DNA from 3 places in the Streptomyces sp. NPDC015144 genome. Region 2 is predicted to be linked to each of the others. Evidence: riboswitches for the same ligand, from Rfam matches in the RefSeq annotation. Region 2 holds a riboswitch; each other region holds the start of a gene.
What was found. Region 2 has a riboswitch for cobalamin ahead of ACF08W_RS02380 (FecCD family ABC transporter permease). Riboswitches for the same ligand answer to the same signal wherever they lie in the genome.
Positions count from the first base shown of each region.

Region 1: linked by a shared signal. The riboswitch ahead of ACF08W_RS33805 (cobalamin biosynthesis protein) and the one ahead of ACF08W_RS02380 (FecCD family ABC transporter permease) in region 2 are both predicted to bind cobalamin.
Region 3: linked by a shared signal. The riboswitch ahead of ACF08W_RS25945 (ribonucleoside-diphosphate reductase subunit alpha) and the one ahead of ACF08W_RS02380 (FecCD family ABC transporter permease) in region 2 are both predicted to bind cobalamin.

Region 1 covers NZ_JBIBUU010000033.1:39,967-43,231, forward strand. Annotated here, with positions in the region: gene ACF08W_RS33800 (cobyric acid synthase) at 1-368, opposite strand, end outside; gene ACF08W_RS33805 (cobalamin biosynthesis protein) at 365-1,351, opposite strand; cobalamin riboswitch at 1,490-1,621, opposite strand; gene ACF08W_RS33810 (hypothetical protein) at 1,771-2,001, opposite strand; gene ACF08W_RS33815 (anion permease) at 2,034-3,265, opposite strand, start outside.
Region 2 covers NZ_JBIBUU010000001.1:542,308-545,572, forward strand. Annotated here, with positions in the region: gene cynR (transcriptional regulator CynR) at 1-778, shown strand, start outside; gene ACF08W_RS02375 (GntR family transcriptional regulator) at 795-1,439, shown strand; cobalamin riboswitch at 1,663-1,808, shown strand; gene ACF08W_RS02380 (FecCD family ABC transporter permease) at 1,910-3,019, shown strand; gene ACF08W_RS02385 (ABC transporter ATP-binding protein) at 3,019-3,265, shown strand, end outside.
Region 3 covers NZ_JBIBUU010000017.1:50,093-53,357, forward strand. Annotated here, with positions in the region: gene mctP (monocarboxylate uptake permease MctP) at 1-1,317, shown strand, start outside; cobalamin riboswitch at 1,499-1,625, shown strand; gene ACF08W_RS25945 (ribonucleoside-diphosphate reductase subunit alpha) at 1,766-3,265, shown strand, end outside.

The sequences.
Region 1 (3,265 bases), on a different contig from region 2:
AGCTGCTCCAGGCAGTCGGCTACCGTGCCGAACAGGGCCTCCTGCCGACCGCCGTGGTAGCCGCGCGCGCTCATCTCGCCGACCGGCTTCCCCATCAGGACGACCTGGCTGGAGCGGTCGCCGCCGGGCTTCAGCAGGACCGGGTTCATCAGCGCGGTCGGCTCGACGCGGGCGGCCTGCGCCTGCATGGCCTGGGCGCGCCCGATCTCGGCGCCCTCGCGGGTGACGAACGAGTTCAACGACATGTTCTGCGCCTTGAAGGGCGCCACCTTCACGCCCCGGCGCACCAGCCAGCGGCAGATGCCCGCGGTGACGACGCTCTTGCCCGCGTCCGAGGTGGTCCCGGCGACCAGCAGTCCGCCGCTCATGCGCTCCTCCGTCCGGTACCGGTCCGCCGCGCGGCGATCCGTCGTGCGGCGAGGCCGGCACCGAGCCGCCCCGCCACGCACACGCCGAGGGCCAGCGCGCCGACCCGCCGCGACAGCCGCACCGCGCGTTCGATGTCCGCGCCCTCCACGGCCCGGCCGCGCTCCCCGTTGAGCACCGGGCGGTGTTCGACCCGGCCGCCGTACGCGAGGGTCCCGCCCAGCCGTACGCCGAGCGCCCCGGCGAACGCGGCCTCCACCGGACCCGCGTTCGGGCTGGGATGTCTGGCGGCGTCGGCCCGCCAGGCGTGCAGCGCGTCCCGGGGGCGGCCCCCGGCGGCCACCGCGAGCAGGGCGGTGAGCCGGGCGCCGGGCCAGCCCGCGAGGTCGTCGAGGCGGGCCGAGGCCCAGCCGTACCGGCGCAGCCGTGGCGACCTGTGGCCGACCATGGCGTCGAGGGTGTTGACGGCCCGGAACCCGGCCAGCCCGGGAACCCCGGCCACCGCGCCCCACACCAGGGCGCCGACCACGGCGTCCGAGGTGTTCTCCGCCACGGACTCCACCACGGCGCGGGCGATCTGCGGACCGTCCAGGGACTGCGGGTCGCGCCCGCACAGATGCGGCAGCCGCTCCCGGGCCAGGGCGATGTCACCGGCCTCCAGCGCGCCGCCGATGGCCCGCGCCTCCCGGCCCAGGGAGGTGCCGCCGACGACGGACCAGGTGGCGGCGGCGGTCAGCGCCACGGAGGCGGCGGGGCTGCGGCGCACCGCGCGGGCGGCCAGCGCACCACCGCCCACGGCGGCTCCGGCGCAGATCAGGGTGTGCAGCGCGCCCCAGCCGCGGTGGTCGTGCCACAGGCGGCGCTCGACGCCCGCCGCGGCCCGCCCGAAGGCGGCGACCGGGTGGCCCCTGCGGGGGTCACCGAGCAGCAGGTCGCCGAGGAGACCGGCGGTGGCGCCGTACGCGAAGATGCGGTCGGCTCGCACGGCTCAGCCGGCCGTCGCGCCGCGGCGGACTCTCGTACGGAAGGCATCGGGGCCTGGGACGGCGGGCGCATGGCGGCCGGGCATGGCGATATGTCCTCACTCAGGGTCCGCGCCCTGGTTCGACGTGACCGGCGACGAGAGTCTCCTGGCTCCCGGATCCGCGGGGCCCCCGGCCTTCCAGCCCGCTCGCGCGTGCCGTGACGTCCGGTGTGGGGGACCGCTCCCCGGTGACAGTGGCGGGACCGCGCCGGATTCGCACCGGCTTCCTCTGCTGTCGCCGTAATTGGCTCCGGCAGTCCACCATGCCCCGCGAAGGCCCGTCAACCTGCCGTTGACCTGCGGCGGGGCAGTGTGCCGAGACGCACATCGGGCCGGGCACCCGGGGGTGTCCGGCCCGATGCGGGCGTGCGCGGGGTGGGTCAGGCGACGATCAGGAAGATGCCGTACCCGACGGCCGCCGCGCAGAGCGCGAAGCAGGCGTACGCGCCGGCGCGGGCCAGCAGCGGCGAGCCGCCGGAGCCGCCCTGCGCAGCCGGTTCGGGCTGCTTGGAGAGGCCGACGATGCCCAGGGTGAAGAGACCCACCAGCGCGACGGTGACCACGAGGGAGACACCGAAGACGGAGCCGAGGGCCGCCCAGTCGATTTTCATGCTGATTCCTTAGACGGTCGGTGCGGGACCGGTCAGACGGCGGCGGGCTGCGCCGGGTCCTGAGGGGCCTTGGGCGTGACCGGGAGGGCGGTCACGACGGCCGCGGCCGGGGCGGCGGGGGTGGTGGCGGCCTGGGCCGCGGTGGTGGGCGGCGGGCTGACGGCGGCGATGGCCGTGGTGACGACACCGGCGGGCTCGGCGGGGACCGGGGCCGGGGCCCCGGCGCCCGGGGCGACGTCGTCGTGGCCGACCGGCTTGCGGCGGGAGAGCAGCCAGATCGAGCCGGAGCCCAGGACCAGCAGGGCCGCGACCACGACGACGCCCCAGGTGCCCTGCTTGGTGAGCAGCTCCGCGCCCGCGCCGACCAGACCGGCGGCCGGCAGGGTCAGGCCCCAGGCGACGAACATCCGGGTGGCGGTGGACCAGCGGACCACACCGCCCTGGCGGCCGAGGCCCGCGCCCATCACGGCGCCGGAGCACGACTGCGTGGTGGAGAGCGAGAAACCGAGGTGCGAGGAGGCCAGGATGACCGTGGCCGCGCTGGTCTGGGCGGCGAAGCCCTGCGGCGGCTTGAGGTCGGTGAGGCCGCTGCCCATGGTGCGGATGATGCGCCAGCCGCCCAGGTAGGTGCCGAGCGCGATGGCGAGACCGGCGGAGACGATCACCCAGACCGGCGGGTTGGCCCCGGGGTGCAGGACCCCGCCGGTGACCAGGGCCAGCGTGATGATGCCCATGGTCTTCTGCGCGTCATTGGTGCCGTGGGCGAGGGAGACCAGCCCGGCCGAGGCGATCTGGCCGGCCCGGTAGCCCTTGGCGGTGGCCTTCTCCTGGGCCTCGTCGCGGATCTTCCCGCCGATCCGGTACGTCAGCCGGGTGGCCAGCAGCGCGGCGACACCGGCGACGATCGGGGCGGCGACCGCGGGGAGCAGCACCTTGGTGACGACGGTGCCGCCGTTGACGGACGACCAGCCCGCCGACATCACGGCCGCGCCGATCAGACCGCCGAACAGGGCGTGCGACGAGCTGGAGGGCAGCCCGACCAGCCAGGTCAGCAGATTCCAGAGGATGGCGCCGACGAGTGCCGCGAAGATCACTTCCGTGCGCAACCCGTCCTCGTTGACGATCCCGCCGGAGATCGTCTTGGCGACCTCCACCGACAGGAACGCGCCGACGAGATTGAGAACGGCGGACATGGCCACCGCGGTCTTCGGTCTGAGTGCACCGGTCGAGATGGTGGTCGCCATCGCGTTCGCGGTGTCGTGGA
Region 2 (3,265 bases):
CCGTACCACCGACGCGGGCGCCGCCTACGTGCACTACGCGCGGCGCGCGCTGCGGGAGCTGGCCGCCGCCGAGCGCGCCGTCCTCGACGTCGCCGATCTCGCCCGGGGGCACCTGCGGCTGGCGCTCACCCCGACCTTCACCGCCTATCTCGTCGGCCCGCTCGTGGCGGCGCTGCACGCGCACCATCCCGGCATCACCCTGGACCTCCGGGAGATGCCCCAGGACCGCATGGAGGCGGGCCTGCTGGCCGACGAACTCGACCTCGGCATCGCCTTCGAGGGAACCCACCTCCAGGGCATCGCATCGACCGCGCTGTTCACCGAACCCCTCGGCCTGGTCACCGGTGCGCACCGGGCCGGGGACGAGCGTCCCCTGCCGGTACGGGAACTCGCCGGTCAGCAACTCGCCCTGCTCAGAGGCGACTTCGTCACACGCGTCCACGTCGACGACTACTTCGCCCGGCACCGGATCGCCCCCCCGATCGCCGTGGAGGCCAACACCATCCAGGCCCTCACCGAGATCGTCCGGCGCATCGGCCCCCTCGCCACCGTGCTGCCCCTGGCGGTCACGGACGACGACCCGCACCTCGGTCACGTCCCCGTCGACCCCCCGCTGCCCACCCGGGTCGCGACCCTGCTGCGCCGGGAGAGCGGCTACGAGAGCGCCGCCGCCCGCGCCTTCACCCGGCTCGTCCACGATCTGGTCCGTACCCGCGGCTACGCCCCGCCCGGTGGGCCCGCACCGGGGAACGGCCTGCCCGGAGCGGGCACCGGGTGATGAGAGAATCGGGCACATGACAGGGTCTGGGGACTTCGAGCCCGAGTCGGAACGGGTCACGCGCCAGCTGCGTGACGAGATCATCGACGGTGTGCGCGAGCCGGGCAGCAAACTCGTCGAGCGCGAACTCGCCGCGGAGCTCGGGGTGAGCAGACTGCCCGTCCGCGAGGCCCTGAAGGCGCTGGTCACCGAGGGCCTGGTCACCCCCAGGCCCCGGACCTGGGCCGTCGTACGGGAATTCACCCCGGCGGACGTGGACGACCTCGACGAGGTGCGCGCGGCGCTGGAGGCCCTGACCTTCCGGCTGGCCGCCCAGCGGCGCACCCGCGCGGGGCTCGAAAAGCTCCGCGCGGACCTGGACGCCGAGCTGGGCGCGGCGGCCAGGGGCGACGCCGTGGCCGCCCGCCGGGCCGCCGCCGACTTCCACGAGACGGTCACCGCCCTGGCCGACAACGAGCTGCTGAACGAGCTCCAGGCCACCCTGCGCAGCAGGATGCGCTGGCTGCTGGGGCAGCACGACGACCTGGAGGGCGTCGCGCGGGAGCACGAGGACCTCTACGCGGCGATCGCCGACCGGGACGCCGAGACCGTGGTGGAGCTGGCCGGCCGGCACCTGATCTCGGGCCGCCGGGCCGCCGCAGCCCGTCGCGGCCGCTCCTGAGGGCGGGTCAGCCGCCCAGCAGCCGGGCGAATCCGTGGACGGCGCCCGGACGGTACGGGCCCGCCCCCCCCATGCTCGGCGCGCGTTCGGGCCCGGCGGTAGCCGGACCGGTCGGTGATGCGCGGCCGTCGGGACGACCTCCGTGTCGGCCGTTCGGGGGATGCGCCCACGGCTCCGCCGGCCGCACCGGAGGAACAGGGCGGCCCCGCCCGGACCAGGACGGGGTGGAAACCCGCCAAACCGTTCGCGTTAAGCTGCATCTGCCCCACGGGGGAAGTCCGGTCGAAGTCCGGCGCTGACCCGCAACGGTAGACGGTGCCCGAAAGGGCCCCGTGAGCCCGATCACCCGTGGCGGTGAAGGCTCCTGTCAATTCGCCGTGGACTGCGATGGGTGCTGCACCGGGCGCGCCGCGTCCGGGCCGCTCCGTTGATGACGTAGATGCACGGCCCGAGGCGAAAGCGAACCGCCCGTGGCCACCCCCCTCGACCGACGGCCCGCTGTGCCGTCCCGCGCGGCCCGCGCCGCCTCCGGCCCCGCTCCACCACGCCGGATGTCACCCGCGCTCCTCGTGCCCGTCCTCGTCGTGGCGCTGCTGCTCTCGCTGGTCTGCGGGGCGGGCATCGGGGCGTCCGGGCTCTCCTGGGGCGAGGTGCTGCGCCACCTGTGGGCCGGGCTGACCGGCGGCCGAATAGCGCCCGACGAGGTCGCGGCGTACACCATCGTCTGGGAGCTGCGCTTCCCGCGCGCCGTACTGGCCGCCGTCGTCGGCGCCGGGCTCTCCGCCATCGGCATCGCCGTGCAGGCCATGGTCCGCAACGCGCTCGCCGACCCGTTCGTCCTCGGTATCTCCTCGGGCGCGGCCGTCGGCGCCAACGCCGTCCTCATCTTCGGGGCCTTCGGCGCCCTGGGCATCTGGGCGCTGTCCACGGCGTCGTTCCTCGCCGCGCTCCTCGCCATGGTGCTGGTGTACGCCATCGCCCGCACCGCGCGCGGCCTCACCCCGCTGCGGCTCGTCCTCACCGGTACCGCGATGTACTACGGCTTCTCCGCCGTCACCACCTTCATGGTCTTCGCGGCCGAACACGGCGAGGCCGCCCGCTCCGCCATGATGTGGATGCTCGGCAGCCTCGGCGGCGCCAACTGGGCCTCGGTGCCGATCGCCGCCGGAGCCGTGCTCTGCGGCATCGCCCATCTCGCCTGGTCCGCCCGCCGGCTGAACGCCCTCGCCATGGGCGACGAGACGGCGGCCGCCCTGGGCGTCGACGCCGGGCGGCTGCGCAAGGAACTCTTCGTGGTCTGCGCGGCCGTCACCGGAGCGGTGGTCGCGGTGAGCGGCGCGATCGGCTTCGTCGGACTGATGGTGCCGCACGGCGTACGGATGCTCGTCGGCGCGGACCACCGGCGGCTGCTCGCCGTCGCCCCCCTGGTCGGCGCCGTCCTGATGATCTGGGTGGACATCCTCTCCCGGGTGGTCCTCGCCCCCGCCGAACTGCCGGTGGGCGTACTGACCGCGGCCATCGGCGTGCCGTGCTTCGTGCTGCTGATGCGCCGCCGCACCTACACCTTCGGAGGCGCCTGATGCGGATCGACATCGAATCCCTGACCGTCGAGATCGCCGGCGCGCGGCTGGTGGCCGACGCCACGCTCGGCGCGGGCGCGGGACAGCTCGTCGGCCTGGTCGGCCCCAACGGCAGCGGCAAGTCGACCCTGCTGCGCTGCGTCTACCGGGCGCTGCGCCCCTCCGCGGGCACCGTACGGCTCGACGGCGAGGACCTGTACGCGCTGAGCCCGCGCGAGAGCGCCCGCCGGCTGGCCGCGCTTCCCC
Region 3 (3,265 bases), on a different contig from region 2:
TCGCACAAGCACGGCTACGTCACCACCTCGGACTTCGTCCGCGGGCGGTTCGGCTCGAAGGGGCTGTCGCTGGCGGTCGCCGTCACCGGCATCCTCGCCACCATGCCGTACATCGCGCTCCAACTCGTCGGCATCCAGGCGGTGCTGGACGTGATGGGCGTCGGCGGCGGCGAGAACACGCACTGGTTCGTCAAGGACCTGCCGCTGCTGCTCGCGTTCGCGGTGCTCGCCGCGTACACCTACTCGTCCGGGCTGCGCGCGCCCGCGCTGATCGCGTTCGTCAAGGACGGGCTGATCTACCTGGTCATCGCCGTGGCGATCATCTACATCCCGATCAAGCTGGGCGGCTTCCACGACATCTTCGCCAAGGCGGGCGAGGCGTTCTCCGAGACCAGTCCGGCCACCGGCAAGCCGCGCGGCGCGCTCGCCCCGGGCGAGGCCGGCCAGTGGGGGTACGCGACCCTGGCGCTGGGCTCGGCGCTGGCGCTGTTCATGTATCCGCACTCCATCACGGCGACGCTCTCCAGCCGCAGCCGCAACGTGATCCGGCGCAACACCACGATCCTGCCGCTGTACTCGCTGATGCTGGGCCTGCTGGCGCTGCTCGGCTTCATGGCGATCGCCGCCGGGATCAAGGTGGACAACGGGCAGCTCGCCATCCCGCAGCTGTTCGAGAACATGTTCCCGGACTGGTTCGCGGGGGTGGCCTTCGCCGCGATCGGCATCGGCGCGCTGGTGCCCGCCGCCATCATGTCGATCGCCGCGGCGAACCTCTTCACCCGCAACATCTACAAGGACTTCCTGAGGCCCGACGCCACCCCGGAGCAGGAGACCAAGGTCTCCAAGCTGGTGTCGCTGCTGGTCAAGGTCGGTGCGCTGGCCTTCGTCCTCACCATGGACAAGACCGTCGCGATCAACTTCCAGCTCCTCGGCGGGATCTGGATCCTCCAGACGATGCCGGCCCTGGTCGGCGGGCTGTTCACCCGCTGGTTCCACCGCTGGGCGCTGCTCGCAGGCTGGGCGGTCGGCATGGTGTACGGGACGGTCGCCGCGTACGGGGTCGCCTCGCCGACCCAGAAGCACTTCGGCGGTTCGTCGGCGGAGATCCCCGGCATCGGCGAGATCGGCTACATCGGCCTCACCGCGTTCGTGCTGAACGTGGTCGTGACGGTGGTGCTGACCTTCGTCCTGAACGCCGTGAAGGCGCCCGCCGGTACGGACGAGACCTCGCCGGCCGACTACACGGCCGACGCGGGCGACCCGGGCGTGCGGGCGGAGCTTCCGCCGGCCACCGCGGGGGCTCCCGGCGGCCACTGACGGCCCGCTTCCCGGCGCCCCGGGAACACCCTCCGGCAGGGCCCGTCACCGGGCCTCCACGGCCCGTTCCCGCCCCTTCCCGAGGGGCGGGGGCGGGCCGCCCACCGTTGCGGAAGCGGCCTGATCCTGCGTCGTACGACACAACATGTGGGGGCTGCCTCATCGGGCGGCCCCCACATGTATGCTCATCCTCGCTGTCGTCGCAGGGGAATCCGGTGCGAATCCGGAACTGTCCCGCAACGGTGTATCCCGTGCGCTTTTGCGCACCCGAGCCAGTCCGAGGACCTGCCGACAGCGCATCCGGCTCGACCGAACCGGATGCCCAGACGTCCGGGCCTCGCGGTTGGGCCGGTGGACGCCGCGCGGAGTGCTGCCCCGGCCCGGGTGCGTCCTCCGCGGGCTGCCCCGTTCCCCCGCCGGCCCCGAGCCGAGCGTGGGAGAGCAACACGTGACCATCGCGCCAGCCGATCCGGCTTCAGTCGCCGCGTCCGTCGAGTCCGAGGCAGCCGCACAGGACGGTCCCGGAGCGGCGCTGCTGCGGACCCTGACCGCCCTCACCGCCGATCTGCCCGACACCGACCCCGGCCGGGTCGCCGCCGCCGCCCTGCGCGGCCGCAGCGCGCGGGCGGACGAGGCGGAGCTGCGTTCGCTGGCCACCGAGGCGGCCGCGGGCCTGATCTCCGAGGACCCCGCGTACTCCCGGCTGGCCGCCCGCCTGCTGACCCTCGCCATCGCGGACGAGGCGGCGGGCCAGGGCGCGGTCTCCTTCTCCGCATCGGTCGCCGTGGGGCACCGCGAGGGCCTGATCGCGGACCGCACCGCCGCCTTCGTCGCCCGGCACGCACAGGCGCTGGACGCGCTGGTGGACCAGTCCCTGGCCGACGGCGCGGACGACCGCTTCGGCTACTTCGGGCTGCGCACCCTGCACAGCCGCTACCTGCTGCGCCACCCGCACACCCGCCAGGTCGTCGAGACCCCGCAGCACTTCATGCTCCGGGTGGCGTCCGGGCTCGCCGAGGACGAGTCGCAGCGCGCCCTGGACGAGGTGGCGGCGCTGTACGGGCTGATGAGCCGGCTCGACTACCTGCCCTCCTCCCCCACCCTGTTCAACTCCGGTACCCGGCACCCGCAGATGTCCTCCTGCTACCTGCTGGACTCGCCGCTGGACGAGCTGGACTCGATCTACGACCGCTACCACCAGGTGGCCCGGCTCTCGAAGCACGCGGGCGGCATCGGCCTCTCGTACTCCCGTATCCGCTCGCGCGGTTCGCTGATCCGCGGCACCAACGGGCACTCCAACGGCATCGTGCCGTTCCTCAAGACGCTGGACGCCTCGGTCGCCGCCGTCAACCAGGGGGGCCGCCGCAAGGGCGCCGCCGCCGTCTACCTGGAGACCTGGCACGCGGACATCGAGGAGTTCCTGGAGCTGCGCGACAACACGGGCGAGGACCAGCGGCGCACGCACAACCTGAATCTGGCGCACTGGGTGCCGGACGAGTTCATGCGCCGGGTCGAGGCGGACGGCGAGTGGTCGCTGTTCTCCCCGGTCGACGTGCCCGACCTGGTCGACCTGTGGGGCGACGCGTTCGACGCCGCGTACCGGGCCGCCGAGGCGAAGGGGCTGGCCCGCCGGACGCTCCCGGCCCGCGAGCTGTACGGCCGGATGATGCGCACCCTCGCCCAGACCGGCCAGGGCTGGATGACCTTCAAGGACGCCTCCAACCGGACCGCGAACCAGACCGCCGAGCCGGGCAGCGTCGTCCACTCGTCGAACCTGTGCACCGAGATCCTGGAGGTCACCGACGACGGCGAGACCGCCGTCTGCAACCTGGGCTCGGTCAACCTCGGCGCGTTCGTCGCCGGCGGCTCCATCGACTGGGAGCGGCTGGACGCCACCGTCCGCACCGCGGTGACCTTCCTGGACCGGGTCGTCGACATCAACTTCTAC